One region of the Halobacillus sp. KGW1 genome, then DNA from elsewhere that is predicted to be linked to it. Evidence: riboswitches for the same ligand, from Rfam matches in the RefSeq annotation. Region 1 holds a riboswitch; the other holds the start of a gene.
The links. A riboswitch is a leader RNA that binds a small molecule or an ion and turns the genes downstream of it on or off. The one in region 1 is predicted to bind lysine.

Region 1 (16,006 bases):
GAAGAGAGCAAGAAGATAATCGCACAGGTCGACCGTCAACTCCATAGATGAGAAAGTATGGAATCAGGTGCCGTTTAGTCACCTGATTTTTTCATGTTATAATAATGTAGAAACCGAGGGGAATATGTCATTCAGGATGTCCGTTCCTTCTATATTATCAATAGTAGGAAAATGTTGATAACAAATACTAAATGATATAAGATTGTAATGAGAATAAAATGAGAATGGTTCTTTGATCCCTATCAACCAGGACATTCGATAATAATAGATACTGGAGGTATTCATTATGGCAGGATCAACGTTAGAAATTAAAGATCTTCATGTTGAAATTGAAGGTCAGGAAATCCTAAAAGGTGTGAACTTAACAATCAACGGTGGTGAATTCCACGCGGTCATGGGACCAAACGGAACAGGTAAATCCACATTGGCTTCCGCAATTATGGGACACCCTAAATACGAAGTAACCAAAGGTGAAATTCTTCTTGACGGTGAAAACGTTCTGGAGATGGAAGTAGACGAGCGTGCTCAAGCAGGTCTTTTCCTTGCCATGCAGTATCCGAGCGAAATCAGCGGTGTAACGAACTCTGACTTCCTTCGTTCTGCAATCAACGCACACCGAGAAGAGGGCGACGAAATTTCCCTGATGAAGTTCATTAAAGATATGGACGGTAAGATGGATACGCTGGAAATGGATAAAAACATGGCGCAGCGTTACTTGAATGAAGGATTCTCCGGCGGAGAGAAGAAGCGCAACGAAATTCTGCAGCTTATGATGATCCAACCGGCAATCGCCATCCTTGATGAAATTGACTCCGGTCTAGATATTGATGCACTGAAAGTTGTTGCCAAAGGTATTAACGAAATGCGTAATGATTCCTTCGGCTGCCTGATCATTACCCACTATCAGCGTCTGTTGAACTATATCACACCAGACAAAGTACACGTTATGATGCAAGGCCGTGTCGTCAAATCAGGTGGTCCTGAACTTTCCCAGCGTCTTGAGGAAGAAGGATACGACTGGATCAAGCAGGAGCTTGGTATCGAAGACGAAACAATCGGTCAAAAAGCGTAATCAAGATAGGAGGGTAATCATGACAGTAGAAGTCTCACTACCATACGACAAAGATTATGTCACAAAATTCTCTAATGGTCTTCAGGAACCGGAATGGATGAAGAACCTGCGCCTTAGCGCCTTGGAGAAATCAGAATCACTTCCGCTTCCTAAGCCGGATAAGACAAATATCTCTAAATGGAACTTCACCGAGTTCGATCATCACGTAACAAGTGAAACGATCGGTGCGCTCGATGAACTTCCGGTGGAGATAAAAGATTTCATGGATCAGGACAAAGCGCCTAAAAACCTTGTCATTCAGCGTAATCATACAGTGGCTTATGCTGCGATTGATGAAAACCTGAAAGAACAGGGAGTTATCTTTACAGACATCGCTACAGCTCTGCGCGAACACGGAGAGCTCGTGGAAAAGTATTATATGAATGATGCGGTGCACGTCGATGAGCACCGTTTGACAGCCCTTCATGCAGCGCTAATGAACGGTGGTATCTTCCTTTATGTACCGAAAAACGTACAGATTGAAGAACCGATTCAAGCTATTTTCTGGCAGGAAGACCAGAAAGCTTCCTTAATCAATCACATTCTTGTCGTTGCTGAAGAAAACAGCTCTGTTACGTATGTGGAGAACTACATCTCTCATAATAAAGAAGAGAAGACATCTGCTAATATTGTAGCGGAAGTTATTGCCAAGGACGGTGCGAAAGTATCGTATGGTGCAGTGGATAACTTCGACAAAGGAACAACCGTTTATGCAAACCGCCGCGGTGTTGCCTATCGGGATGCCGTCATTGAGTGGGCGTTGGGTCAAATGAATGAAGGGGATACTGTCTCCGAAAATATCACCCACCTGATTGGTGATAACTCCCACTCCAATGCCAAAACGGTAGCAATCGGCCGCGGAGACCAGAAGCAGAACTTTACAGCAAACATCACACACTTCGGTAAAGGTTCAGACGGCTACATTCTTCAGCACGGAGTGATGAAGGATAAAGCATCCGCTATTTTTAACGGAATTGGTAAGATTGAACACGGAGCCAGCAAATCCAACGCAGAGCAGGAGTCACGTGTACTTATGCTCAGTAAAGATGCCCGTGGAGATGCCAACCCTATTCTTTTGATTGATGAAGATGATGTAACGGCAGGACACGCAGCTTCCGTTGGCCGCGTAGATCCTATGCAGTTGTATTACTTGATGAGCCGCGGAATTTCCAAATTCGAAGCGGAGCGTTTGATCATTCACGGGTTCCTTGCACCGGTGGTAAACCAGCTGCCTGTAGAAGCTGTGAAGCGTCAACTTCAGCAAGTGATTGAAAGGAAAGTAAATTAACATGGATGTCAAAGCCATACGCGAGGAATTTCCTATTCTGCATCAGGAAGTCAACGGTCATCCGCTCGTGTATTTGGACTCTGCAGCAACCTCTCAGAAGCCACTTAAAGTGATCGAGAAGTTGAACGAATATTACAGAGGCTACAATTCCAATGTGCACCGGGGCGTTCATACCCTTGGCACAAAAGCGACGGATGAGTATGAAGGCGCAAGGGAAAAGGTCAGGCGCTTCATTAATGCTTCCAGTACGCAGGAAGTGATATTCACAAGAGGAACAACGACAGCCATTAATACAGTCGCCGCAAGTTACGGCAGGAGCAACCTTGGGGAAGGTGACGAAATCGTCATCACACCCATGGAGCACCACAGTAACATCATTCCTTGGCAGCAAATTGCTAAAGAAACTGGTGCGACCTTGAAATACATGCCGCTACAACCGGATGGCACCATTCGTTTGGAAGATGCGAAACAAACGATCACTTCCAATACGAAAATCGTTGCCATCGTACACGTTTCCAACGTGCTTGGTACCATCAATCCAGTGAAAGAGATCGCTCGTATGGCCCATGAGCAGGGAGCCGTCATCCTTATTGATGGTGCCCAAAGTGTGCCGCACATGCGTGTCGACGTTCAGGATCTGGATGCTGACTTCTATGCCTTTTCCGGTCATAAAATGGGAGGCCCTACAGGTATTGGTGTTCTCTACGGGAAGAAGGCGCTTCTTAACGCTATGGAGCCTGTGGAGTTCGGAGGCGAAATGATCGATTTCGTAAACTTGTACGACTCCACGTGGAAAGAGCTTCCGTGGAAGTTTGAAGGCGGAACGCCGATTATCGCAGGTGCTGTCGGACTGGGTGCTGCCATTGATTTTCTTACCGATATCGGCATGGATAACATTCTTGCACATGAGGAAAGGCTTGCTGCCTATGCTCAAGATCGCATGAAAACAGTGGACGGACTTACCATCTACGGTCCGGAACACCGCGCAGGTCTCGTTACGTTCAATTTAAGCGACGTACACCCTCATGACCTCGCAACGGTATTGGATGCAGAAGGAATCGCTGTACGAGCCGGTCACCATTGTGCCCAGCCTCTGATGAGGTGGCTCGATGTATCAGCGACGGCTCGTGCCAGCTTCTACCTGTATAATACCGAAGAAGAAATAGATCGACTCGTTGAAGGACTACAAACAACAAAGGAGTATTTTGGCGATGTCTTTTAATAACTTAGATACACTCTATCGCCAAGTGATCATGGACCATTACAAGAACCCTCGTAACCGCGGATCTATCGAAGGTAATCCGATGATTGTGGATATGAATAACCCGACATGCGGGGATCGTATCCAACTGCAGTTGTTGATCGATAACGGGCTTGTAAAGGATGCCAAGTTCGATGGAGAGGGTTGTTCCATCAGCCTCTCCTCTGCTTCCATGATGACCCAGGCGATCAAAGGAAAGTCCGTAGACGACGCATTGAAAATGTCTAAGCTGTTCTCAGAAATCATGCAGGGGAACGATATTGAGGAAGAAGATATCGACCTCGGTGATATCGAAGCACTCCAGGGAGTTTCCAAGTTTCCGGCTCGAATTAAATGTGCCACGTTAGCTTGGAAAGCCATGGAGAAAGGTGTCGATGAAGAGAAGCAGGACTAAGCGTCTGTTCATACCAAAAGGAGGTATATAATCATGGCTAAAAAAGCGCCAGAAGTAGGAGAGTACCAATACGGATTCCATGAAAAAGATGTGTCCATCTTCCGTACGCAAAAAGGTCTGACGAAAGAAGTCGTCAAACAGATCTCCGACTATAAACAAGAACCAGAATGGATGCTCGACTTCCGTCTTAAGTCCTTAGAGCAATTCTATAAAATGCCGATGCCGCAATGGGGCGGCGACCTATCCGAACTTGATTTTGATGAAATCACGTACTACGTTAAACCATCCGAACGCTCCGAGCGTTCATGGGACGAAGTACCGGAAGAAATCAAAAACACGTTCGACCGTCTGGGTATCCCGGAAGCGGAACAAAAATACCTGGCAGGTGTCTCTGCTCAGTATGAATCCGAAGTGGTATACCACAACATGGAGAAAGACTTGGAAGATCTCGGTGTTATCTTTAAGGATACCGATTCTGCTCTCAAAGAAAACGAAGATCTCTTCAAGGAGTATTTCGGTAAAGTCATTCCTCCGTCCGATAACAAGTTTGCAGCGCTGAACTCTGCTGTATGGTCGGGAGGTTCCTTCATTTATGTTCCTAAAGATACGAAGGTGGAGACGCCGCTTCAGGCATACTTCCGTATCAACTCAGAGAACATGGGTCAGTTCGAACGTACCTTGATCATTGCGGATGAAGGTTCTTCCGTACACTACGTCGAGGGATGTACAGCACCGACTTATTCATCCAGTTCTCTGCATAGTGCCGTAGTAGAAATTTTCGTCAAAGATAACGCCTACTGCCGCTACACAACGATTCAAAACTGGGCGAACAACGTGTACAACCTTGTAACGAAGCGTGCCGTTGCTGAATCCAATGCAACGATGGAGTGGGTCGACGGTAACCTCGGTTCCAAGTTGACAATGAAATATCCAGCCGTTCTTCTTAAAGGAGAAGGAGCCCGCGGTATGACACTTTCCATCGCGCTGGCAGGAAAAGGACAGCACCAGGATGCCGGTGCCAAGATGCACCACCTGGCACCGAATACGTCTTCAACGATCGTATCTAAATCCATCTCCAAGCATGGTGGTAAAGTAACGTATCGTGGTATCGTTCAATTCGGTCGTAAAGCAGAAGGGGCCCGTTCCAATGTCGAGTGTGATACACTCATCATGGATAACGAGTCCACTTCAGATACCATTCCTTACAACGAAATCATGAACGAGAACATCTCTCTTGAGCACGAAGCAAAAGTTTCGAAAGTGTCTGAAGAACAGTTGTTCTACTTGATGAGTCGTGGGATCTCAGAAGAAGAGGCGACAGAAATGATCGTCATGGGCTTCATCGAGCCATTCACGAAAGAACTGCCAATGGAATACGCCGTGGAAATGAACCGCCTGATCAAGTTCGAAATGGAAGGTTCCATCGGTTAAAGGTTTAGATTTAGTATAATAGCGGAGTCTCGTCTTATTTAGGCTGACTCCGCTATTTTTGTTGTTTAAATAATTTTCAACAGTTGGTAAAAAATGTAATTTGAAGATTTCGTTCATAGTAGTGTATTTGTAAAAATTGAAGAGGTGTAATATGAGTCTAAAAGAAAGTCAAACATATAAATCAGTTAGAATCTATCCTGAAGATTTTGAAATGGTCAGGCAACTAGCATTTTTCCAAAATAAAAAAAATATAGAAGTTATATCAGAAGCGATAACTTTATATAAGAATGAACATGATTTAAATCAAGAAATCGAAATTCAACTAAGTATAAAGCAATCTGAAGTTAAGAAATATATTGAGGATATTGATTTTCTATTAAGAAGTCAAGTTTTAAAGGAAGATGACAATGTAATAAATCTTGATAAAAATGAATTACATAATAAATTGAGAAGCATGGTGTAACAATAATATGAGTTAACCTAAATTATTGTGTGACCATTAATCATTAAAGTTATTTTATAACATCAAGGTAAACCCTCATAACGAATCAAGCAGGCGTCATGTTTTATGAATACAAAACGTGATACTATAATAGTATCTATCAAAGGTTAAGGAAGGTTACCATGTTTCTGATTATGTTCTTCATTGGTTTAGTGACAGCAATTATCGGGAGCGTCGCTGGACTTGGCGGCGGCGTCATTCTGGTGCCCGCGTTATTGTTCCTCGGCGATCACTATGCGTCTTTTGACTGGGTCACTCCGCAGTCGATCGTTGGTATATCGCTCGTCGTGATGATCTTTACCGGGATGGCATCCGCCATCTCCTATATTAAACACAAGCGCGTCGATAAGAAAATCGGCGTCATTTTCCTTTATGGAAGCATTCCCGGTGGTATAGTCGGATCGTGGCTGAATCAATTTTTTGAATCAGATGGATTCTCGCTGTTTTTCGGCGTGATTATGATTGCCGTTTCGCTTTTGTTCTTTATTCCAAGACGACGGCCTGATAATCCACTATTTACAACAGGTATTCAAAGAGAGAAAGTCGTGGATGGAGAAACCTATACGTATCAGATGCCCGTCATGTTTGGGCTGGTCTTATCGTTCGCCGTCGGACTATTGTCCGGACTGCTTGGTATCGGCGGGGGGTCGCTTATGGTACCTGCAATGATCCTGCTGCTCGGCTTGCCGGCACATATAGCCACGGCTACATCCATGTTCATGATCTTTTTTGCTAGTATATCCAGCTCTGCCACTCATATTGCTCTCGGGCATGTAGAGTGGGCTCATACGCTGTGGTTCATCCCTGGGGCATATATAGGTGGCACGCTCGGTGCTTGGATGAACCGTAAACTGCGTGGACAGGCGGTCGAATGGTTCTTGCGGATCCTTTTGATTTTGATCGGCATCCGCTTAATCTGGCAAGGAATAGGGTGAGGATACGATGAATAAAGAGAGATTGTATTTCTACTATACAAGCGATCTGCACAGCCATTTTGAAAATTGGCCGCAGATCGTCGGCTATTTTCAAGAAAAAAAAGAGAAGCATGACAGAAGGAAGGAAGATTACTGGTTGTTTGACAACGGGGATCACGTAGACCGTTTCCACCCGATTACGGAAGGGTTAATGGGGAAAGGGAACGTGGAGCTTATGAATCGCGCTGCATATGATGTCGCTACCTTGGGAAATAACGAAGGAATTACCTTGGCTAAGGAAGATCTTCATTCTTTGTATGACGAAGCAGACTTCGGTGTCGTGTGTGCCAACCTCGTTTGTCATCATCAAGAGGCTCCTACATGGCTCCAAAATTATAAAATTGAGACGTCTAAACAAGGGACGAAAATCGGTGTTATTGGACTGACTGCTCCTTTCCGTCCGTTTTATCAACAGTTAGGCTGGGATGTCGAATCTCCTTATGACATACTGGACAGCCTGCTTCCGGAAGTGGAGCGGGAAGCAGATATCATTGTATTGTTATCGCATCTCGGCATCCATGACGACGAAGAGATCGCCAGGCGCTATTCCTCCATCGATGTCATTATCGGCGGACATACCCATCACTTGTTCAAGACAGGCGAGATCGTGGACGGATCATTATTAACGGCCGTAGGAAAGCACGGAACGCATCTTGGTGAAGTGATGATTGAATGGGACAATGATACCCATACGCTTGTAAATAAAGAAGCCTATGCCGTTCCGACGGAGCATTTAGGCAAGGACAAACAGACAACGGATGATCTGCTTCGTATAAGAAAAGAAGCGTTGGATCACTTAAACACACCTGTTACAAGGTTGAGAGAGCCTCTTCACATCACATGGTTCAAGGATAATGAATTAATGACAAGTCTTACGGACCAATTAAGGGAGTGGACATCATCCGATATCGCGATGTTAAATGCGGGGGTCCTTCTTGATCATTTACCGGCGGGGGAAATCACGTACGAAGAGGTCCACCGCATCTGCCCACACCCGATGAATCCCTGCAGGGTCGAGCTTGAGGGCGATAAAATAATGGAAGTGATCCGGGCTGCCCATACGAAAGAATTGATGGAAACCAAATTGAAAGGTCTGGGCTTCCGTGGAGAGGTAATCGGGAAAATGGTCTTTTCCGGAGTGGACATTAATGTACGGAAGGCGTCCAACGGGGAGCTTCAGGTGACGGATGTTACTTTCGACGGCCGTCCGCTTGATCCTGATAAAGTCTATCGTTTCGCTACAGCGGATACGTTTACTTTCGGTCGATTCTTTCCTGAGATCGCCTATGCCTCAGAGAAAAAGTATTATATGCCGGAACTGCTGCGTGATCTGCTGTCTGAAGCGCTTCAGACATACGGGAGTCCGTGAGAATTATTCAAATAAAACCCTTCTCGCCTACATATAGATAGGTGAGGAGGGTTGTTTCATGTCTAAGAAAAGAGTGACGGGCGGGTCGTCGATCGGAAAACGGGTCGTCATCAGTCTACTGTTTTTCGCTGTATTCACAGCCCTAAGCCTATGGTTTATAAACAGGGGAGTCACGCCCGCACTTGTAGATATTGCTGAGACGAAGGCGCAGCAGCTGGCGAGGGATGCAATCAATGAGGCGGTCAGTAAACAAATAGCCGAAGACCTTCAGTTCAATGATCTTGTGAAAATGGAGCAGGATAACCAGGGAAACGTCGTTTATATGGGATGGAATTCCGTCATGGTAAACCGTGCTCTGCGTGACACCACGATTCGGGTGCAGAATTTCCTGAAGCGGATGGAGCTTGGAGAGTTACCGATGGAGGATACCTCACTCGAGCCGTCCATCGATCCGAATATGACGGCAGAGGAGTTAGGGGAGCAGCCGGCCACTTTGATTGAAGTGCCGGTAGGGCTTGCCACAGGAAACAGTCTGCTTGCAAACCTTGGCCCGAAAGTTCCCGTGCAACTCAGGGTGATCGGCGACGTTCAGTCTCAGGTGAAAAGTAAAATTACAGAATATGGTTTGAACGCCGCCTTGTTTGAGATTTCCATCCATTTTGAAGTAAGTCTCCGAATCGTTATCCCGTTCTCTACGGAGACAACGGTCGTAAAGAACGATATTCCGATAGATACGGCGACTATTTTAGGAAAGGTTCCCAATTTCTACAGCGGTGTAGACGGTCAGGACCCATCTTTTTCCTATCCAATGGATCCCTTGCAATAATGCATGTCTACTGGTAGAATGGCTAAGAACTGAATATGCGTGACCTTATCAGATCGGTGAGGTAGAGGCGCAGACATCATGAGTAGTCAATGGGAGTATGACAAGCGAGGATCATTGGTGAAGGGGGTGTCTGCCGAAGTGTAAGACAGCGAGTCGGGCTGTTTAACGCTGGTGTACATCTGAACAGGAGATACACTGTCATGCATGCTTTTTGGGTGCATGGAGCGCTACTGATCGAAATGGAGGATAATCCAATTGCCGCTGAGGCAGTGGTAGATTATTTTCTATCATTGTCTTTTTTTATTCCTCAATTTTAATCCACAGTAGCCTTCCAAATCCCGTTACACCATTAGATTAACGGAGGGGAACCACATGGAAGGAACGATCTATTCATTAATTCCAGCTATACTTATGCTTATCCTTGTCCTTGTTACAAGGAAAGTCATCCTATCCCTTGGTATAGGGATCATTGTCGGAGCATTCATGCTTACACAAATGGACATCGGAGCCGGTATCGGCTTGATTTGGTCCATCTTTTCCACTATTTTCTACAGTGAAGGTGCACTTAATTCAGGTAATATTTACCTGCTGTCTTTTTTACTTTTACTAGGAGTTACCACTGCATTTATGACAGCCTCCGGAGGCAGCAAGGCATTCGGAAAGTGGGCGGTGAAGCGGATCCGTACACGTCAGGGTGCTACACTCGTACCTGCTCTGCTCGGAATTGTTATTTTCATTGATGATTACTTCAATGCACTTGCTGTCGGGCAGGTGGCAAAACCGGTGACGGACAGGTACCGCGTCTCAAGAGCAAAACTGGCCTATTATATCGATTCGACTTCTGCACCAATCACGGTTATTTCTCCCATATCCAGCTGGGGAGCATATATCATCGGTACCATCGGTAGTATCCTTGCGGCAAATGAAATTACCGAATATGGTGCTTTTGAAGCGTTTGTTTTGATGATACCAGCGAACTTATACGTTTTCGCAGCTTTACTTCTCGTATTCCTGACAATTTATATGCGCCTTGATTTCGGGCCGATGCGCAGTCACGAAATCCGTGCGCAGAAGACAGGAGAGCTCACGAATCCGGAAAAGGGTGACATTCCAGGAGACCTGAATGACGAATTCGAAGAGCACAATAATGGGAAGATTTCGCACTTGATTCTGCCGATTGTTGCGCTTGTCGTCGGTACGGTAGCCATGATGTTCTACACAGGTATTCAGGCAACAGAGGGAAGCGCCACACTGCTTGATGCTTTTGCTAATACGAATGTAAACATTTCCCTGTTCACCGGAGGTCTGGTCTCTGTATTGGTTGCAGGCGGTCTTTACATCAGCCAGCCTAAACCGAAATCAGGGCTTGGCCACGTATTTACAGAAGGACTCAAAGCTATGCTTCCGGCTATCTATATCCTGGTCTTCGCCTGGATGATCGGGGATGTCATCAGCCAGCTTCAAACAGGAGAGTTTTTGGCAAATCAATTTACAGAGGCAAGCATTGATATTGCTTACCTGCCTTTAATCATCTTCTTATTGTCCGGCTTTATGGCGCTGTCTACCGGTACATCTTGGGGAACGTTCGGTATCATGCTACCGATCGCAGGAGAAATAGCAGCTGTTACCGATCCGTCCATGATTCTACCGGCCTTGTCCGCGGTTCTTGCCGGCTCCGTTTTCGGTGACCACTGTTCACCGATCTCAGATACGACCATTCTTTCTTCTACCGGGGCAGGTTCCAATCATATCGATCACGTCATGACCCAGCTTCCATATGCGCTGCTCGCAGCCTTAGGGGCGACAGTCGGGTATCTTGTCCTTGGGTTTACCGGACAGGTTTGGATTCCGCTGCTACTCGCTATGGCTATAGTAGCTGTCATTGCCATGATCATTCATAAAGTAAATCCGAAAATTGAACCAGAGTAAGTTGTATAAGAGGAACAGGGATGACGCCATCCCTGTTCTTTTTTTAAGCCTTTGGTGTGATGGATGAATAGGGCCGATAGACATAAGAGGATGACTGGATATTATTAAAAATGTAAATCCCTCCATATAAAGGTAGGAAGATTAACCTATGGAACATCCTCCTGAGACTACCTCCTCTGTTATTATCTGAAAATTATAAAATTATTTTGACAAGCCGTAGCGCGGTGGTTATAATTTAAACAGAAATAATCAGAAAAAAATAAAAATTTTGAACACTATTCTTTCATAAAATTTATAAACGTGTTCAAAACAGGGAGGTCTTTCACATGGAGAATCGTGCACAATGGGGTACGAGGGCTGGGTTCATTCTGGCTGCTGTCGGTTCGGCTATTGGTCTTGGGAACATATGGAGGTTTCCATCTGTAGCTTATGAGAATGGAGGAGGAGCATTTTTCATTCCTTATCTATTCGCTCTTTTGACAGCAGGGATACCGTTGCTGATCATGGAGTTTACCATCGGTCACAAGTACCGTGGATCTGCTCCACTATCCTTCTTCAAAATGAGCCGCAAAACAGAATGGCTCGGCTGGTGGGCTGTATTGGTGGCATTCGTCATTTCTACTTATTACTCTGTCATCATTGCGTGGGCAATGTCCTACAGTGTCTTTTCCTTAAATCTTTCTTGGGGATCCGATACAGAAACGTTCTTATTTAGTGATTACCTGCAATTATCATCCATTACTCCAGGGCAGACAGGCAGCCTTGTCCCGGGCGTTTTAATTCCGCTCGTACTTGTATGGATCATTACCCTTGGTGTACTGTTCGCAGGTGTCAAAAAAGGAATCGAAACAGCGAACAAGATTTTCATTCCAACGCTTGTTATTCTTTTCCTGATCATTGTCATCCGCGCGGTCACACTTCCAGGAGCCGCGGAAGGTCTACAGACATTCTTTGCTCCGAATTTTGAAACAATCATGAACGGTTCGGTTTGGGTAGCTGCTTACGGTCAGATCTTCTTCAGTCTTTCCATTGCATTTGCCATTATGATTACTTATTCCAGCTATCTTCCGAAGAAATCGGATATTACGAACAACGCATTTATTACAGGATTCAGTAACTCGAGCTTTGAGTTGTTAGCCGGTATCGGGGTTTTCGGAGCTTTAGGATTCATGGCTTCACAAAGTAATGTCCCGGTGGAAGAGGTTGTGAGCGGCGGGGTTGGTCTTGCATTCGTCGTATTCCCGCAGATCATCAATGAGTTTCCCGCTTTGAATGGACTTTTTGGAGTCCTGTTCTTCCTGTCCTTAGTTCTTGCCGGGTTGTCTTCTCTAATCTCCATTTCCGAAACATACGTAGCGGGTATTCAGGAGAAGTTTGGTATATCAAGAAAAGCTGCTGTTGGAATCGGTGGCGGGATCTCTGCCATCATATCGCTGCTCTTTGCTACCCAAGGAGGACTATTCTTCCTGGACGCAGCAGATTACTTCATCAACCAGTTTGGGGTCGCCTTCGTCGGTCTTGTCGAAGTCGTTGTGATCGCCTGGTTCCTTCGTAAGTTGAACGACTTCCAAAACCATGCCAATGCCATTTCTGATATCCGTCTTGGCGGCTGGTGGAAAGTCTGTTTAGGACTGGTCACACCTGTTGTCCTTGGTTACATGATGTTCGATCTTTTCAGAACCAATCTGGAGCGTGCATTCGATACGCCGACAGGGAACTATGAAGGATATACGGATACCTTCATTTTATACGGCGGCTGGTTCGTCGCGGCGTTTGCTTTAGTCGCAGGTTTCCTTATGACATTCAAACGCTGGCATACGAACTCATTGGAAGAAGTAAAAAAGGAGGTAAGCTGATATGACAGGTAGTGCAATAGCTATGATGATTATCGGCATCGTTGTCATATGGGGTGGACTTGCAGCGAGCATAACGAATGCAGTTCGCAAATCCAAACAACAATAAAAAGCAGAAAAACCGCCGCACAATCATGTGCGGCGGTTTTTTAATCGACCATCTGTTCCCATCGTTTTAAATAAGGAGTTGGGTCGAAGGACCATTCATTTTTCCCATTATCCTGATACATGCCATAATGGAGATGCGGTGGAAATTTTCCGGAAGTACCGGGCGGTCCATAGCCGGAAGCACCCACGGCACCAATAACGTCACCAGGTTTTACGACGTCTCCCACTTTTATATCCTCTGCAAAATTTTGAAGATGTGCGTAATAGTGGTAAATATTGTAAATGTCCCTGATGCCGATTCTCCAACCGCCGAACTTGTTCCAGCCTTTCATTTCAACCACACCATAGGTGGTCGATTTCACAGGCACTCCGTAATTGGCAAAGATATCGGTACCTTCATGAACTCTGCGGCCACCAAAGCCGCGTGCGTCCCCCCAAGTACTGCGATAGCTGAAGTTTGCCTCCAACGGAAGTGGAAAATCCCTGTTCTTTAAATGAACGGTTCCGAAGTTTCGGAAAACTTGGGCGGTGTTCATAATCGTTTGCACAGTCAGGTCACGCTGGTAGTAATCCCATAGGGCAATTTTTATATCTTCTTCTGTTGTTCCATATGATTTGACGTAATCGGCAATGGACCATAGCAGATCATCATCCTGATCTATTTCCACTTTACCGTCTCCATTTCCGTCAGAGCCCCAGCCTTCGGGAAACAAGTCGGCAGGCATCTCTCCATTGGTCCCTGTCCAGAACATTGGATCCGGTTTTATAGCGGTAACCCTGTCTTTCTCGGGGTCCCCGTTGACCTGTCTTTCGTATTGATCGATAGCTGCTAAATATTCCCAAGGAATGTCAGTAAGGGCAGCTGTCTTCTTATACAAGGCCATCCGGTCATCACTTTCTTTATCGGCGTATGTCGGTGACGGAAAAAGTAAGGCGCCAGCCACAACGACGCTTAATAAGAGCCTGAAGTATATCATATACTCACCTACAACTTTTTAATACCTTTAGCATGAGGCAGTCAGGAGAATGTTATGTTTGGAAATATCAGTTCTCCATGCCTGTTTCTTCTTTTGTGTTCATGTTCGGACCTACATCCGGTTGTCTCGGGTCATCCTGCTTCACTTTACCTTGGGGTGCTTTTTTCATTTTTTTAATGATACTGTCGATATTCTCATTATAGTTTTCGTCGTATACGGTCGATGTGCTCAAACTTTGAATGTCTCCAAAAGAAGCTGGATTGTCGGACACATAGACGTGGTAGAAGCTCGGCACAAGCGAATAGGCGGTCTTTTGAACCATATCTGCTGCCGTCTCTCGATCCGTATCGTCTGCTTTACTGTAAGCGACAAGCACCTCATTATCGGTTACGACAGTCGCTACATCGTCAAAATTGTCATATCGTAAAATCATGCGGGAAATCATGTCTGCCATTTCTTCGCGGTTCACTTTGATTTCATGGTGTTCTTCGTCATCCCGTTCCATCTGCGTCTGATTGAAGCGGACATAACCTACCTGCCCGTCCGATCCATCTTCATTGTAGCCGTCCATAGCATTTCCGTTTAGGGGATCATCGGCTCGTTTATTTTGTTTAGCTGATTCATCTGTTTCCTGGCACCCTGCCATTGTCAGTGCAAGGAGGCCGGTCAAACATACAGTACTCCATCGCTTATTCAAAGTATTTCCTCCTTATTCGTTAGTCGGTGACGGTATGGTTAGGTTGGACTTTTATTAGAAGAATCATACGGTTTTTGAAAAGCGGCAATTCCGTCCATATACGGAAGTGTGGTACACTTATAGAAGATAGAGGTGATGATATGGTTGAATTAAACGGGAAGACGTACGACCTGCTTGAAGACCATCAGGAAGGGTTTCAGCAGGAAGAAGTGGAAAGCCGCTACAGTGATATTCTTAATAAGTATGACTTTATCGTAGGGGACTGGGGTTACGGACAGCTTCGCCTTAAAGGCTTTTATGATGACCAGAATTCAAAGGCCAGCTTTGATACCAAAATTAGTACGTTAGAGGATTATCTATATGAATACTGTAATTTCGGCTGTTCCTATTTTGTTCTAAAGCGGATACGACAATAACCGACGTGCTGAAGAAAAGCACGCCGGTTTTTTATTACCTGGGCAATATTTTATTGTTCCTCTGACGGCTTTACATCCTGGTCCTTTTCGTCATGAGTAGGGTGGGCGCCGGCTTCCTGGCGCGGCAGATCCTGGTGTAAAGCCTTAAATTCATAATTGAACGCACTATAGTACCTTTGCTTATCTGTCCAAGGGGAGCTTTTTTCGTTGGAAACGGGCTCATATTTGTTTCTTGGAGCACCATAGGGTCCTTCCGGCAGCTGTTCTGGAACAAGGTAGTTCCGTTGTGCTTCCACATTAGCGAAGTCGGAATATTTATCTTCGGGCATTTAAAAAACCTCCTTCAGGAATAGTTTCGCCCGTTGGAGGTTTCTTATTCTTTCATAGTAAGTCGGGGAGATAGGTTCGAAGCTCTTCTGCTTCCATCGTACTCAGCTGAAACATATGCTCTAAGTGTCCGGCCCTGTTTATATTTTCTAAATCGAGCAGAGCCTGACGGTTTTTGGGCAGGTTGATGACCATAGTCTGGTTATCGAAGCAGTCTGCTTTCATTAAGGCAAGCTCAAAACGATGGCTGCCTGCGGTGAAGGAGACAAACCGGGTGCTGGTGTCTTGTGTGAAATCCTCTAAAAGTGGCCGTTCCGCCATGAATGATCACCTCCTGTCCTATGTCGGCGGCTGGTATATTCGTCCACATAAGTATGCCCGGGATGTCGGAAAATATGCGCGGTTTCCATGGCTGGGAGAGGGATCGGATAGCAATTTATGTTATTCTTAACAAAGAAAAATACACGGGAGGTAGGAACATGTATTTCGTCGACAGAAAAAAATTAGAAGAAATTTTAAATTATATGAATACGGTGCTGCAAG
Region 2 (16,006 bases), 930 kb from region 1:
ATCATGATGCAGAACATGCTCGGATTCACTGCCTTTGAATCCGGTTTGATGCTGCTTCCTGGAGCGGTACTCATGGGGATCATGAACCCGATCACGGGACGTCTTTTTGATAAATTCGGTGCCAAATGGCTCGCCATCATCGGACTCGTGCTCGTTACCGGCTCCACGTTCCTGTTCACCGATCTTACGCCGCAAACAACGTTCACGTACCTGGCGATCGTCAACTGTTTCCGTATGTTCGGTATCGCCATGGTCATGATGCCTGTCACAACGGCAGGACTCAACCAGCTGCCGGAACATTTGATGCCGCACGGTACAGCGATGAACAACACGATGCGCCAAGTGGCCGGGGCCGTCGGTACGGCACTTCTCGTATCTGTCATGACGAGTCAGGCCGAACCGTCGGAAGGTCTGATCGGTTTGATCCACGGTGTCAACGTATCCTTCATCGTCGCAGGTATTTTCGCCATTCTTGGATTGGTCATGTCCATTTTCCTTACCAATTCCCAGCCCAGCCAAGAGTACAGCACCTAAAAAACGAAAAAATCCGAACGATTCTCTTTCTCTAAACAGAAAGGGAATTCGTTCGGATTTTTTTTGCATAGAAGCTTAACCGAGATCGACTTTCTCAAAATGTTCGACAGTCGGATGTGGATCATAGAAAGGATGGAGCAGCCTCGACCATTCTTTATATTCGTCCGATTCGCGGAAACCGATGGTATGGTCTTCGAGCGTCTGCCAATAGATCAGCATTAAATACTTACCATCGACTTCCAAGCACCGCTTAAGCTCGTGGGATATGTACCCGTCCATGGATGAAATGTACGTCGATGCTTCCCGGAACGCTTCTTCATATTCCTGTTCTCTTCCTTTTTCCACGTGCAGCATGACCGCCTCTGTGATCATCGACTTCCTCCTATCCCTTCTGAAGGGCTGATTTGTAGCGCTGGTAGTAATTATCTACGTTATTTAATAGCAATAACTCCGTATACAAATAGGCTTTGCTGTTAAAATCTGAAAAATCGATGTTCGTCAATTCCTGGATTTGTTTGATTCGGTAATTGAGCGTGTTCGGGTGAATGAACAGTTCCTGCGCGGTCTGTTTACCCTTCCCGTTATTCGCAAGGTACGCTTCCAAAGTAAGCAGGAGTTCCGTCTGTTTCTCGGTATCATTCTTGATGAGAAGAAGCAGATCTTCACTATAATAGTCTTCCGAACTGTTTTTCTCATATAAAGCGGCAAGGTAGCGGTAAATCCCCAGACGGGCGAATTCCCTCGGCATGGATTCAGGACGGGGGTTGATGAAACTTGCCGTCTCGATCACTTCCAATGCCTCCAGGAAGCTCTTTCGCATATGAATCAGCGTCGTGTATTCTTTACCGACTCCGATGAGGAAATGGTAAAATTCCTCTTCGCCCGTCTCGCGCTTCACTTCTTCGATCAGATCCCGCGCGATGTTACGAGAAGAGAAGCGGTCCTTCACACGGCCTTCGATCATAATAATGATCTGGAATTCCGTCTTCAAATAGTAGAGCTGTTTATCGGCACGGAAACGGTTGACTGTTGTCTCCAGCTCATCCAGCATGTATTTGTACTGGGGAGCGGTCACAGAGAAGACAACCACCGAAAACCTGTCAGGAACCTGAAGCATCGCTAAGGAAGCATCGTGACGGAACTGACGCTCGCTGCCGTACTCATGCTGCAGCAGCTGCCAGAGCAGTTCCTCCTTCCGTCCTTCCTTGGCATTCACCTTCATGAACTGATCATATATTAATTTCCCTAAATGGGGCGTAATTTCCTCCAAGAAATGTAAATCCGTTTCCTCCAGAGAATGATCCGACTCCTGAATCCACACATAGCCGAGCGTATGGCCTAGATGCTTGGCAGCGATGACGACCCGCTGCTGGAAGCCGAGGTCCTCGATTGGAGAAATACGGATCGCATCCGGCTGTTGATCGAGACGCTGGACGATCCCTTCCTTCTTCAAGCGGTCGATGATGAAGATCGGACATTTCTTGGACAAAATCGTTTTCTGCTGGGTTTGATCGAAGTCATCGAAAGCAGAGCTGTAGGACACGAGTTCAAAATTCTTATTTTCAATGATGACCGGTTTCTTCAGTTTCGAACTGATCAATTCTGTCGCTTTATGGATATCTTCTGCCTGAAGGATCAACTCTTTCACTTCCATAGGAATCCTTACCTTTCCAAGTAGGTTGAATGTCATGCGTTACCCTCCATTATATCCGTTGTGGTTGGAAAGAAAAAGCAATTGTACCGGAGAAAACCCGCCGGTTATGAAAAAAGCTCCCCCATTCCGGGAGAGCTTTGGTTTGTTGTAAGGAGTAGATGACATTTTCGAATACGTTTTTAGAACGTTTCCGAGATCGTCTTCGCCTGCATGTGCAGCGCCAGATAATCCGGTCCGCCGGCTTTAGAGTCGGTTCCGGACATTTTGAAGCCGCCGAACGGCTGGTAGCCGACAATGGCTCCTGTACAGCTGCGGTTGAAGTAAAGGTTTCCGACATGGAAATCATACTTCGCTTTTTCCAGGTGATCACGGTCATCGGAAATGACCGCACCAGTCAGTCCATATTCCGTATTGTTGGCGATATCGATCGCTTCATCGAAGTTCTTCGCCTTCGTGAAACAAACGACCGGCCCGAAGATTTCCTCCTGCTGCATACGGGAATCCGGCGCAAGGTCTGCAAATACCGTCGGCTTGATGAAATACCCTTTGGAGTCATCACCTTTTCCACCAGTGACAAGGCGGCCTTCTTCTTTCCCAATTTCCATGTAGCTCATGATCTTGTCATAAGCCCCCTTGTCGACGACAGGCCCCATATACACGTTCTCTTCGGAGGCATTTCCGACGGTCAACTGTTCGGCACGCTCTTTCACTTTCTCCAACACTTCATCGTAAACCGCTTCGTGTGCCACGACACGGGAACCGGAGGAGCATTTCTGACCGGAGAAACCGAAAGCAGAAGTGATGATCGCATCGACGGCTGTTTCAATGTTCGCTGATTCATCGACAACGACGGTATCCTTCCCGCCCATTTCCGCGATCACCTGTTTGATATGATTCTGCCCTTCCTTCACCTCGGCCGCGCGTTTGATGATGCGAAGACCGACATCACGGGAGCCGGTGAAGGAAATAAGGGCTGTTTTCGGATGATCGACGAGGTAATCGCCTACTTCGCCGCCGCTTCCAGGGACGAAGTTCAAGACGCCTTTCGGAAGACCGGCTTCTTCCAGCACTTCAACGAATTTGGCTGCAACGACCGGACTGTTGCTGGCCGGCTTCATGACAACCGTGCTTCCTGTCACAAGCGGTGCGACAGCGGTACCGGCCATGATAGCGAATGCCAGGTTCCATGGTGGAATGACGACGGCTACGCCTGTCGGTGTGTACACATAACGGTTCTGTTCACCCGGACGGCTTTCCACCGGTTTCCCTTCTTTCAGTTCAATCATCTGACGAGCATAATATTCAAGAAAGTCGATAGCTTCCGCTGTATCCGCATCCGCCTCTTTCCAAGGCTTCCCTACTTCGTACACAAGGTAAGCGGAGAATTCATGCTTGCGGCGGCGGATGATGTGCGCAGCGCGGAAAAGCAGCTCTGCACGGGCACGTGGATCCCATTTGCGCCAATCTTCAAAAGCGTCCGCTGCTGCCTGCACTGCTTTCTCTGCAAGTTCCGCATTCGCTTTCGATACCGTTCCGACAACCTGCTTCGTATCCGCCGGGTTAATGGACGTAATATGCTGATCCGTGTGCACGCGTTCTCCATTGATGAGAAGGTCATGATGCTGACCAAGCTCTTCCTTCACCTGCTTCAGTGCTTCTTCGAAAGCTTTCTTGTTCTCTTCTACTGTAAAATCTGTGAATGGTTCGTGCTTATATGGCTGGACCATAGGTAAATTCCCCTCTCTGTATAATAAATAGTTTATTTGCTGAAAATCCCTTTCATGGCGAAGGCGATGTTAGCCGGTCTCTCCGCCAGGCGTCTCATGAAGTAGCCGTACCAATCTTCCCCGTACGGCATATACACACGGACTTTATATCCCTCTTTCAGAAGGTCTGCCTGCATTTGTGTCCGCATGCCGTAAAGCATTTGGAATTCGAAACGGTCGTTCGGAATGTCATGCTCCTTCACGAGCTGCTTCGTATAAGCGACAATCGCATCGTCATGGCTTGCAATGGCCGTATAGTTGCCGTTTAACAAGTTCTTTCTGATCAAATGCTTGAGGTTATCATCGACGAGCTTCTTCTCCGGGAAAGCTACTTTGCCGGATTCCTTGTAAGCCCCTTTGACGAGGCGCAGGTATGGATCGTATTCATTGAGATCATCCAAGTCCTGATCGGAGCGGTACAGATAGGATTGAACGACAGTTCCGAGGTTCGGGTAGTCTTTCTTCAGCGCTTTGTATATGTCCAGCGTCGCTCCGCACCTGGAGGAATCCTCCATATCAATCGTCACGGTGATACCGTGCTTCTCCGCTTCCTTCAGGATCAGTTCCATATTCTCCATCACAAGCTCATGGCTGATATCAAGCCCGAGGGAGGTCAGCTTCAAGGACACTTCCGATTGAAGTTGATGGGCAGCGATCTGCTGAATACTGCGGATGCATTCTCCGGCCCGGTCCCTCGATTCAGACTCACAGTCGACGAATTCACCAAGGTGATCGACGGTTACCACGAGTCCCTCCTCATTCAATTGCTTGATCAGCGGTATTGCCTGAGGGAATGTTTCTCCCCCGACTATCTTGTCCGCTCCGAATCTTGTGCCGAAGCGCTTGGCCATCCGATCTAACATCTTATTGTTGGAAAGGTATAAGAAGAAATTCTTACTGATGGCTTCCAAGATCCCCACACCCTTTCATCATTCTCTATCGATCCATACAAGCTTTATCCGGTGTAACTCGGAAATGTTTAATTGTTAAGAAAATTGTAACGAATAACGCTTACATTTGACAACGTGGTCGAAACACAAAGATACCCCCGCCTTTTTATTGTTTCAGCACAAAAGTGTCGAAAGGTGTTTTCACCACCCATATAATGGGAATATCCGCTTTCTCTTACCGACCCATGATAAGTGTCATGGGTAAGTCCTGACGTTTGTGTCTTATCGTCGGTCCTCTTATCTCTTATGATGGGGATAACGACCAATCAAAGAGGAGAAAAACCTATGAACAGCGCCAAACAAAGAGAGTTGAAGAAAAGTGTTTCCGCATATGCGAAACCGGATACAGCCGCCGGCGTCCGCCAGCTGATCAATACACTGATTCCATTTATCCTGCTGTGGTATTTGGCTTACGCCAGCATGGCTTTATCTGTATGGCTCGCCATTCCAATCGCCATGATCGCCGGAGGTTTCGTGATCCGGGTCTTCATCATTTTCCATGACTGCACGCACCAATCCTTCCTGAAAAGTCAGAAGGCCAACCGTGTCATTGGAACGATCTCGGGTATTTTGACGCTCTTCCCTTTCGAAAAATGGAAACGGAGCCACTCGATCCACCATGCGACGAGCGGTAATCTTGATAAACGTGGTACCGGTGACATCTGGGTGATGACGGTCGATGAGTATGTGAACGCGAGTTTCAAAGAGCGTCTCGCTTACCGTCTGTACCGCAACCCGATCGTCATGTTCGGACTCGGACCGATTTACTTGTTCCTTATCTCCAACCGCTTCAACCGCAAAGGTGCAAAGCGCAGAGAACGTTGGAATACGTACATTACCAACGTGGCGGTCGTCGCCATCTACTCCCTTCTTATCTGGGCGATCGGCTGGCAGGCATTCCTGATCATCCAGCTGCCGATCCTTTACGTATCCGGTGTTCTCGGAATCTGGTTGTTTTACGTCCAGCACCAGTTCGAGGATTCCTATTTTGAAGATGAATCGGAGTGGGACTTCGTTAAAGCAGCGGTCGATGGAAGCTCTTATTATAAGCTTCCGAAGTTGCTTCAATGGGTGTCCGGAAACATCGGTTTCCACCACGTCCACCACTTGAGCCCGCGGGTACCGAACTACGCCCTGGAGAAGGCACACGAAGAGACGCCTCCCCTTCAGCACGCAACGACCATCACGCTGAAGACGAGCCTTGAATCGATCCGCTTCCGCCTGTATGACACGGAAAACAAGACATTCATTTCCTTCAAAGAAGTGAAACCGTTACTGGAGAAAAAGCAGCGACGTGTCCAAAGCCGTCCAAGGTTCCAGGAAGACCAGTAATTCCACCAAAACCCATTCCTTTGAATGGGTTTTTTCTTTATTTTCCTTTATGCTTAAGTGAGAGAAACAAGGAGGCCGCCGCCATGCAGAACTGGTACCATATCATTCCGAAGAACACAGGACTCAGCATTTATGTCTGGATTATCTTCTGCGTCCTGCCGTTCTTCTTCATTTTCCGCTCCTCTTCGATGTATGAAATGATGTTCGGCATTTTAATGACGCTGCTCTTCTTCCTTGCGTATCGTCTGTCCTTCATCTCCAAGAGCGGATTCGTATATCTGTGGGTGAGTATCGAAATGGTGATCAGTCTTTTGATGACCATTTCGTTCGGATACATCTATTTCGCCCTGTTCCTCGCTTTCTTCATCGGGAACATTAAGAGCCTGGGTGGGTTTCTTTCTCTCTATATTGTCCACCTGGCAACGACGTTGATCGCCATCACCGTCACTTTCATCCATCAGCTTGATTCGGTATTTCCGAACCTGCCGTTCATTATCATCACCGTCATCGGTGTGATCCTGCTCCCCTTCACTGTCCGCTACCGGAACCAGCAGCAGAAGCTGGAAGGCGAACTGCAGGATGCCAATGAACGGATTTCCCAGCTGATGGTCATAGAAGAAAGAGAGCGGATTGCGCGGGACCTTCATGATACCCTCGGACAGAAGCTGTCGATGATCGGCTTGAAAAGTGACCTCGCCCGGAAGCTGATGGACATGCAGCCGAATCGAGCCAAGCAGGAAATCGATGATATCCGGATGACCTCACGCAATGCGTTGAAGGAAGTAAGGGAAATGGTATCGAATATGAGAGGGACGAAGCTTGAGGATGAACTCGTCCGCGTCCGTCAGATTATCGAGGCAGCGGAAATGACGTTTTCCTACGAAGGAGATCCGGTGCTTAAGAACACCCCGCTGCTTGTTGAGAACGTACTCAGTATGTGCCTGAAGGAAGCAGCGACGAATGTAGTCAAGCACAGCGAAGCTTCCACCTGCCATATTACGATCCATCCCTCACCAAATGAAATTCTCGTCACGATTGCCGACGATGGGAAAGGGATTCCGGAGACGCTGGAACCTTTCCAGGGACACGGCTTACAGGGAATGCGCGAACGGCTGGAATTCGTTAACGGAAGGCTGGAAATCCGTTCCGAAGAAGGAACCAAGCTGCTCTTTCACGTACCGAATGTGATAAAAAACAAGAAAAAGGAGGGTCCGGCATGATACGGATCGTCATTGCAGAAGACCAGCGTATGCTGCTGGGCGCGCTGGGCGCCCTGCTGGATTTAGAAGAAGGGATGGAAGTCGTCGGTCAGGCGGGAAACGGTCAGGAAGCAGTCAACCTTGTCCGTGAAGAAAAGCCGGACATCTGCATCATGGATATTGAAATGCCGGTGAAAGACGGCCTGGATGCCGCCGAAGAAATTCAAGAGGAAACATGCAAAGTCATCATCCTGACGACGTTCGCCCGCCCCGGTTACTTCGAACGGGCAAGAAAAGCGGGAGTCAGCGGGTATCTGCTCAAAGACAGTCCGAGTGAGGAACTGGCAACGGCCATCCGTAAGATCATGAACGGCCAGCGCATCTTCGACCCGGAGCTGGTTGATCTTGCCTTCACCGAACCCAATCCGCTCACCGAACGGGAACAGGAAGTCATTCAGCTGATGGCAGATGGAAAAAATACGAAGGATATCTCTAAAGAGCTGTTCATCACACCAGGGACTGTCCGCAACTACATATCTGTCATTCTGGAAAAGCTGGAAGTAACCAACCGAATCGAAGCGATCTCTCGTTTTAAAGAAAAGGGCTGGTACAAACGGTCGAAATGATTCCCCTAAAAAAAACAGCCGGTCCTGCTTATACTCGCAGGACCGGCTGTTCTTTGGTGTTTTCTTATAGTTTGAAACGGCGGACATGACGATTCAGTTCTCCTGCCAGCTCCGACAATTCGGCGGCACTTCGAGACACTTCCTCCATCGATCCGCTCGACTGCTGGGCCGAAGCAGCTGCCTGTTCGACCCCCGCCGCCGACTCTTCTGTAATCGAAGCGATTTCTTCGATGGAACGGTTCATATCTTGTCCTGCGCCGGCAATTTCGCGAAGGTGGGCAGAAATCTCCTGGATTTTAGCTACCATGTCCGAAACGGAATGATGGATCGTATCGAACGTCTCTCCACTTGCCTCCATCTCGATAGACCCCCGGCCCACTTCGGTATATCCTTCTTCCAAGGATTGGACGACCTGCCCGGATTCCGTCTGAATGCCTTCCACGATATCGGTAATATCACCGACAGAAGCAGTGACCTGCTCTGCAAGTTTTCTCACCTCATCCGCAACGACGGCAAAGCCTCTTCCGTGCTCACCCGCACGGGCGGCTTCAATCGCCGCATTCAACGACAGCAGGTTCGTCTGAGACGCAATCGCTTCAATGACCTGGACAAGCTTGGAAATTTCCCGAGACTGCCTATCGAGGCCTTTCACTTTCTCGACCGAATCCTTCACAATCGTATCGATCCTGTGCATCTGGCCGATCGCTGCCTTCATCTGCTCCCGACCTCCTTCTGCAAGCTCGAGTACTTGAGAAGACGAATGCGACACGTGCCCGCCGTTCGCATCCGCAACCGCAATTTTATCTGTGAAGGTGCGCATCTGTTCCGCCAGACTGGAAGCACCGTCCGCCTGGGACTCTGCTCCGGAAGACATTTCCTGCATCGTCGAGGCGATCTGCACGCTTCCTTCCCTCACTTCTTCCGATGCCTGATCAAGCTCCCTGCTTTGCACCGTGACACGGTCGGAGGTCAGGGAAACCGATTCGATCACTTCCTTCAAGGCCGCCTGCATCGTATTCATCGCACCGGCAAGCGCCCCGATCTCATCCTTGCTCTTCACTTCCAGATCCCCTTTACTGATGTCGCCGCCCGTAAGGTGACGCATCCGTTCTGCCACACGTTTGATCGGCCTGGAGAGGTTATTCGCCATCATCCATGCGAAAAGGAGTCCGACCAGGATGACTGCCGCAGAGATAATCAATCCCCAGAACATCATAGCCGCGCCGCTTTCCAACACGTTAGATCCCATCTCCTGGATTTCTCCTTCTCTACGAATAGAGGCTTCTTCATAGATGGTTATCAATTCATTACTTACCGGAGTAACCGTATCTTCGAGCGCTTTCAGGGCTTCCTCTTCCCGACCGTCGTCAAACCGTTCAAACACCTCTGTCCGCACAGTCCCTTCCCATTCAATACTGTCCGTGACAAGCTTCCTGATGTCATCGGAGTCCGTCCGGTCCAGGAGATCCTTCTGCATCTTCATGCTGTCTTCCGAATACGCTTCAAAGGTTTCCCTGTATGCGTCATCGTTAAAGAGTACATACCCACGGGCTGCAGCTACCTTCTGTGATAAGTTATAGGCGAGCTTCTCATCGAGGATCAACAGCGGCAGTTCACGGTCGACGATCCCCTTCGTATTCTCGTTCGTCCTTGAAGTAGCGAAATAGTTGAAACTCGCGAGCAAAACCGTCAATAAAATGACCACAGAGAAGGCCGTCAAAATCTTTCCTCTTATACTTTTCATCGTTGAAACCAGGTCCCCTTTTTTTGTTATAGTTATCTATCTTTTATATCGGGTTGATGGACCTCTTTATGTAGTTCCTCCTCTCCCATGCGCAGGTCGGCATAAGCCAATGTGCAAAAACATTGTCGAAGATTTGGAATTTTCATCGTTCGTGTTGTATTTGAGGACAATTTTTGTTACGATCAAGCTAACTAAATATTTTCTTATTTCAAATTTTATTTGGAGTAAGGATAGAGGTGCAATGACATCAGTACGCATACGGAGGAGAATGAGCTCTGACGATCGATGCGGAAAGGGGAAATTGCCGAAGCTTCTCGAATCTCATCTTCCTGAAGCTGGTTCTGATACTGAAGAAGTGCAGGACTGTCATATAGGAGACTATATGGAGGGCTATCTTACGCAGGAACGGATACAAAGTTTCTACGGCAGCAGCGATTCCCTCGTTGCTGCCGTTTTTGTTTATTTACTGCGCTGAATGGTCCTGATGCCTCGGTCTGTATTTAAAAAAACTTACTAAAGGGTGTGAGGTTATGAATTTCGGCCAAGTATTAACAGCAATGGTAACCCCGTTCGACAACGATGAGAATATTGATTATGAAGCGACACGTGCTTTGATTGACCATTTGATCGACAACGGTTCGGATGCGTTGGTCATCGCAGGAACGACCGGAGAATCTCCGACGCTTACGAAAGAGGAGAAGCTGTCCCTGTTCCGCTTCACTGTGGAAGTCGTCGACGGACGTGTTCCGGTCATCGCAGGAACAGGATCCAACAACACACGAGCATCTATTGAGCTGACGAAGGAAGCAGAACAGACCGGCGTGGATGCCGTCATGCTCGTCGTCCCTTACTACAACAAACCGTCTCAGGAGGGGATGTATCAGCATTTCCGCACCATCGCTGAAGCGACTTCCCTCCCGGTCATGCTTTATAACATTCCGGGAAGAAGCGTCGTCAACATGGAACCGGAAACGATCATCCGCTTATCTAAGATCGACAACATCGTTTCCGTTAAAGAAGCGAGCGGCGATCTCGATGCGGCGACGACCATCATCCGCGAAACGCCGGAGGACTTCTCCGTCTACAGCGGAGAAGACGGCAACACGCTGCCGTTCGTTGCCATCGGTGGGACAGGTATCGTCTCCGTCTCCTCCCACGTCATCGGAAAAGAAATGCAGCAGATGATCCAAAGCTACCGTGAAGGAGACGGCGCCTTCGCAGCAACGCTTCACCAGAAGCTGCTCCCGGTCATGCACGCCATCTTCTCCGCACCGAGTCCATCACCGGTGAAAGCAGCCCTGAACGCTCTCGGCGTCCAGGTCGGAGGCGTCCGCCTGCCTCTGCTGCCTTTGACGCAGGAAGAAAGCAAGCGTGTTTTGGATATAGTAAGCACGATCAGACAAGACGAACGAATGGCATCATAAAGAATAAAGGAAGGCGTGCTCTCTGGATAGGAGCACGCCTTCCTCTTTTTTAACCCATTAAAATAGGTGATGATCCGTTTAGCAGCGTACGGGATAAAAATTAAGAATGATCAGAGCGGGGTGGATAGGACCATTGAGTATAGTCAGTCCTTCCACAATGAGATGCAGTCTTTCATGGGTGTTGCTTCTTTTATTTTTAAATTACCTTTTTTGTACATCTTAGGCTGGCAAGGACCGAACTACCCTTTATTCGTTACCTTGCTGCCTTCTGTGCTTTTATGGCTGGGGTTACAGAGTAAGTTACTCGTCCAATCCAAAAGAAAAGGGAAACATAGCAACAGGGGAGTCGCCGGAAGAGCAGCTTTCCCCTTCCTGTCCCTCCTCCAACAAAAAGAGAGCCTTCCACACCATTGGGAGGCTCTCTTCTATGCATACTATTCAAACGAAGCCGGAGGGTCTTTTCAGTCGATCGTGACCGTCCAGCCTTCCGTATCTTCCTTGCGGCCGCGCTGGATTCCGGTGATCGTGTCATACAGCTTCTGGGACAGCTCGCCGATTTCATGATCATTGATGACCATTTTCTTACCGAGCCAGTTCAATTCCCCGACAGGAGAGATGACGGCAGCCGTTCCTGTTCCGAACGCTTCCTCCACTTTCCCCTGTTCGTACCATTCATACAGCTCTTCGATCGCAATTCGGCGCTCGGTGACCGGGATGCCCCACTTCTCCAAAAGCTCCAGGATCGATGCGCGCGTGATCCCCTTCAGGATACTGCCGCTCAAGGCAGGTGTGACGACTTCTCCGTCCACTTTGAAGAAAATGTTCATGCTGCCGACTTCTTCGATGTAGCGTTTCTCCACACCATCAAGCCAAAGCACATCGTTGTTGCCTTCCTCGACCGCCTTCGCCTGGGCCTGATAGCCGGAGGAATAGTTCCCTGCTGTCTTCGCCATGCCGGTGCCGCCTTTGACCGCACGGGTGAATTCATTCTCGACGTTGATCGTGACAGGCTTCAAACCGCCGGAGAAATACGGGCCGACTGGAGAGAGGATGATCATCAGCTTGTAGGATTTCGACGGCGCAACGGCGAGGTTCGCTTCTGTCGAAATGATAAACGGACGGATGTACAGCGACGTCCCTTCAAAGGATGGAACCCAGTCTTTCTCCAGCTCCACAAGCTCCTTCAGATAACCCAGCACTTCGTCTTCATCAATCGCCGGAATGCTCAAGCGCTCACTGGACAAGTTCAAGCGTTCGAAGTTCTTCTCCGGACGGAAAAGCAGGACGCGGTCATCATCCGTACGATAAGCCTTCATCCCTTCGAAAACCGTCTGCCCGTAATGGAAAATCATCGCTGCCGGGTCGAGTGTCAGCGGCTCATAAGGGACGATGCGGGGCTCGTGCCAGCCTTTATCCGCTTCATAATCCATCACAAACATATGGTCTGTGAACGTTCTGCCGAAAGGGATCTCTTTCGATTCCGGTTTCTTCTTCTTCGTTTCGCTTTGAATGATGCTCAATGCCATTGTCAGGACTCCTTTATTTATGTAATCGCCGGCCGGGGCCGTTTTTCAAATAATACTATCCATTGTACGCCCACTTCCGACAATTTTAAAGAGAATTTGCTTGAATAATCGAAATACGATGCATGGAGCATCATGGTATACTGGAAAAAGGCAATATACGGAAAGCGTGGTGTCTTTTTTGTTTAAATTATTGTTGATTGAAGACGACCGGACGTTGTTCCAGGAAATGGAGGAACGACTGTCGCAATGGTCGTATGAAGTATATGGGATCGATGACTTCCAACAGGTGATGAACCGGTTCACCGATGTAAATCCCGATCTTGTGCTCATTGATATCCAGCTGCCGAAGTTCGACGGCTTCCATTGGTGCCGGATGATCCGTGCCCACTCGAACGTACCGATCATCTTCCTGTCCTCGAGAGACCATCCGACGGACATGGTGATGTCGATGAACCTGGGTGCCGACGATTTCGTCCAGAAGCCGTTTCACTTCGATGTGCTGATTGCGAAGATCCAGGCGATTCTGCGACGCGTCTACAACTACAATACGGAAACGAATGAGTGGAAGACTTGGCAGGGAGCCACCATTGACTATGACCGCAACCGCGTGTCCAATGAAAAAGGATCGATCGATTTGACGAAGAACGAAATCCTTATTTTGAAGCAGCTGGTGGATAAAAAAAGCAAGATTGTCAGCCGGGAAGAGCTGATCCAGCGTTTGTGGGAGGATGAACGGTTCGTCAGCGACAATACCCTGACCGTCAACGTCAACAGGCTGCGCAAGAAACTCGCTGAAATCGACTTGGGAGATGCGATTGAGACGAAGGTCGGACAAGGCTATGTGGCGAAGGAGGCTTCGCAATGATCGGGGCATTTCTGAAAGAACGCCTTGCTTGGATCGCCTTTCTTTTCGGTCTGCAGGTGCTGGCAGCTCTCGTTGGTGCCATCGATCCGACAATCCCGGTCACCTCCGTTCTGTACTACAACTTTCTGTCCTTCCTATTAATTGCGCTGTTTTTATTCATCCGGTACCAGAAGGAAACCCGCTTCTACCGTCAAATGCAGGAACGGGACCGGGACTTGGATCTTTCGACTTTTCCGGAAGGGGACAGTCCGTTTGAACGGATCATCGACGACAACGTCACAGACCATATGGAACGCTTGAAACAGGAGCTTGCCGATAACCAGCACCGATTGGAAGAAGAGAAGGACCAGCTGCTCTCCTGGATCCACGAAGTGAAGACGCCGATGAGTGCGATGCACCTCCTGTTTGATAAGATCGAAGATTACAAGCTGAAGTCCCAGCTGACGTATGAATGGATGCGGATCCACCTGCTTCTAGACCAGCAGCTCTATCAGAAACGGATCCCCTTCATCGAGAATGACCTTTATATAGAAGAAATAGAGTTAGAGCCGCTGTTATTCCAGGAAATCCGTACCCTTAAGTCCTGGTGCATGCAGAAGGGAATCGGCTTCGATATCGATTTGGAAGCGACACACGTGTTGAGTGATGCGAAATGGCTCGCCTTCATCCTGCGCCAGCTGCTGACGAACGCCATCAAATACAGTGAATCGAGTGACATTACCATCACAAGCCGGCGGGAAGACGAGCGGGTGCACATAGCGATCCGTGATGAAGGCCGGGGCATAGAGGCGAAAGACCTCCCCCGCATCTTCGATAAAGGCTTCACGTCGACATCCGATCACCAGAACGGCGCCGCGACGGGAATGGGTCTCTATTTGACCGACCGCATCAGGAAAACGTTGAAGATGAAGATCTCCGTCACTTCCGAAGTTGGACAAGGGTCCACCTTCACCCTCCACTTCCCGAAGAAAGACGCCTTCACAACCATCCGAAGCATGTGACCCTGTCCTATGCTTCTTTTCTTTACCTGCACGCAGCAGGGAGAACTCCTTTAGGGTGGGAAGGATCAAGCCCGAAGGATCGAGGAGACTTCCCGCTCCTCTCATCTGCCCATGTGACGAAACTGTCACTTCCATCCCCGATTTTGTTAGGTGAATGACAGGAAAACATCGGAAAAAGCTAATAGAATAAAGTCATAGAACAAGGGAGGTCATACCATGAGTATATTAGAAGCTACGAAAATCCATAAAAGCTACGGCAATAAATTCACGAAGCAGCACGTACTAGAAGGCATCAACCTGACCATCGAAAAAGGCGAATTCGTCACGATCATGGGAGCATCCGGTTCCGGAAAGACGACACTGCTGAACGTCCTTTCCTCCATCGACCGGGTAAGCCACGGAACCATCAAAATCGACGGACAGGTCATCACCGGCCAGAAAGACAAAAAGCTGGCTGAGTTCCGGAAGCATCACCTCGGATTCATTTTTCAAGATTACAACCTGCTCGATACGCTCACAGTGAAGGAAAACATTCTTCTGCCGCTGTCCATCGCCAACGTTAAAAAGAAGCAGGCGAATGAGCGGTTCCAGGAGGTAGCGGAAGAGCTCGGGATCAAAGAAATCGAAAACAAATACCCGAATGAAATCTCCGGCGGTCAAAAGCAGCGGACTTCCGCAGCAAGAGCGTTCATCCATGATCCGAGCATCATTTTCGCCGATGAACCGACAGGCGCGCTCGATTCGAAATCAGCGTCTGATCTCCTTAGTAAGCTCGGTCGTTTGAACGAGCGGAAAGAGGCGACGATCGCTATGGTCACCCACGACCCAGTCGCAGCAAGCTACAGTACCCGCGTCATCTTCATCAAAGACGGACAGATCTACACACAGCTGAATAAAGGAGACCAGCAGCGGCAGGAATTCCTGAAAGACATCATGAAAACCCAGGGCGTCCTCAGCGGGGTGCACTATGAATATTAATCAACTGATTATCCGCAATTTGAAAAAGAATGTGAAGAACTATTACCTGTACTCTTTCGCTCTCATTTTCAGTGTCGCCCTTTACTTCTCGTTCGTGACGCTGCAGTATGATCCGGCTATGAGCATGGATGGATCGATCAAGGGCGAGGCTGCGCTGCGGGTCGCTTCCGTTCTCTTGATTGCGATCGTAGCCATCTTCCTCATCTATGCGAACAATATCTTCATCAAGCGGCGAGGGAAGGAAATCGGATTGTTCCAGCTGATCGGAATGACGAAGAACCGGATTTTCCGGCTCATCAGCCTGGAGAACCTGATCGTTTATTTCGGCTCCTTGATTGTCGGGACGTTCGCCGGTTTCGCCGTCTCGAAGCTGATGATGATGGCGCTCTTCCGGATTACAGACATCG

Region 2: another riboswitch for lysine. It lies ahead of dapA (4-hydroxy-tetrahydrodipicolinate synthase); the one in region 1 lies ahead of AXG56_RS09290 (Na+/H+ antiporter NhaC family protein).

What each region holds. Positions count from the first base shown of each region.
Region 1 is NZ_LSOC01000003.1:50,501-66,506, reverse strand. It holds gene AXG56_RS19595 (hypothetical protein) at 1-51, shown strand, start outside; gene sufC (Fe-S cluster assembly ATPase SufC) at 287-1,072, shown strand; gene sufD (Fe-S cluster assembly protein SufD) at 1,092-2,399, shown strand; gene AXG56_RS09325 (cysteine desulfurase) at 2,401-3,621, shown strand; gene sufU (Fe-S cluster assembly sulfur transfer protein SufU) at 3,611-4,054, shown strand; gene sufB (Fe-S cluster assembly protein SufB) at 4,088-5,485, shown strand; gene AXG56_RS09310 (hypothetical protein) at 5,637-5,948, shown strand; gene AXG56_RS09305 (sulfite exporter TauE/SafE family protein) at 6,110-6,922, shown strand; gene AXG56_RS09300 (bifunctional UDP-sugar hydrolase/5'-nucleotidase) at 6,930-8,330, shown strand; gene yunB (sporulation protein YunB) at 8,389-9,156, shown strand; lysine riboswitch at 9,211-9,394, shown strand; gene AXG56_RS09290 (Na+/H+ antiporter NhaC family protein) at 9,529-11,085, shown strand; gene AXG56_RS09285 (sodium-dependent transporter) at 11,412-12,941, shown strand; gene AXG56_RS19145 (methionine/alanine import family NSS transporter small subunit) at 12,943-13,047, shown strand; gene AXG56_RS09280 (M23 family metallopeptidase) at 13,088-14,023, opposite strand; gene AXG56_RS09275 (YhcN/YlaJ family sporulation lipoprotein) at 14,091-14,720, opposite strand; gene AXG56_RS09270 (YutD family protein) at 14,861-15,136, shown strand; gene AXG56_RS09265 (hypothetical protein) at 15,187-15,465, opposite strand; gene AXG56_RS09260 (DUF3055 domain-containing protein) at 15,518-15,784, opposite strand; gene AXG56_RS09255 (DUF86 domain-containing protein) at 15,943-16,006, shown strand, end outside.
Region 2 is NZ_LSOC01000003.1:980,379-996,384, forward strand. It holds gene AXG56_RS13825 (MDR family MFS transporter) at 1-534, shown strand, start outside; gene AXG56_RS13830 (antibiotic biosynthesis monooxygenase) at 610-906, opposite strand; gene AXG56_RS13835 (CdaR family transcriptional regulator) at 917-2,224, opposite strand; gene pruA (L-glutamate gamma-semialdehyde dehydrogenase) at 2,368-3,915, opposite strand; gene AXG56_RS13845 (proline dehydrogenase family protein) at 3,948-4,865, opposite strand; gene AXG56_RS13850 (fatty acid desaturase) at 5,190-6,236, shown strand; gene AXG56_RS13855 (sensor histidine kinase) at 6,320-7,456, shown strand; gene AXG56_RS13860 (response regulator transcription factor) at 7,453-8,061, shown strand; gene AXG56_RS13865 (methyl-accepting chemotaxis protein) at 8,126-9,805, opposite strand; lysine riboswitch at 10,029-10,206, shown strand; gene dapA (4-hydroxy-tetrahydrodipicolinate synthase) at 10,336-11,229, shown strand; gene AXG56_RS13880 (branched-chain amino acid aminotransferase) at 11,691-12,755, opposite strand; gene AXG56_RS13885 (response regulator transcription factor) at 12,934-13,620, shown strand; gene AXG56_RS13890 (HAMP domain-containing sensor histidine kinase) at 13,617-14,621, shown strand; gene AXG56_RS13895 (ABC transporter ATP-binding protein) at 14,838-15,599, shown strand; gene AXG56_RS13900 (ABC transporter permease) at 15,589-16,006, shown strand, end outside.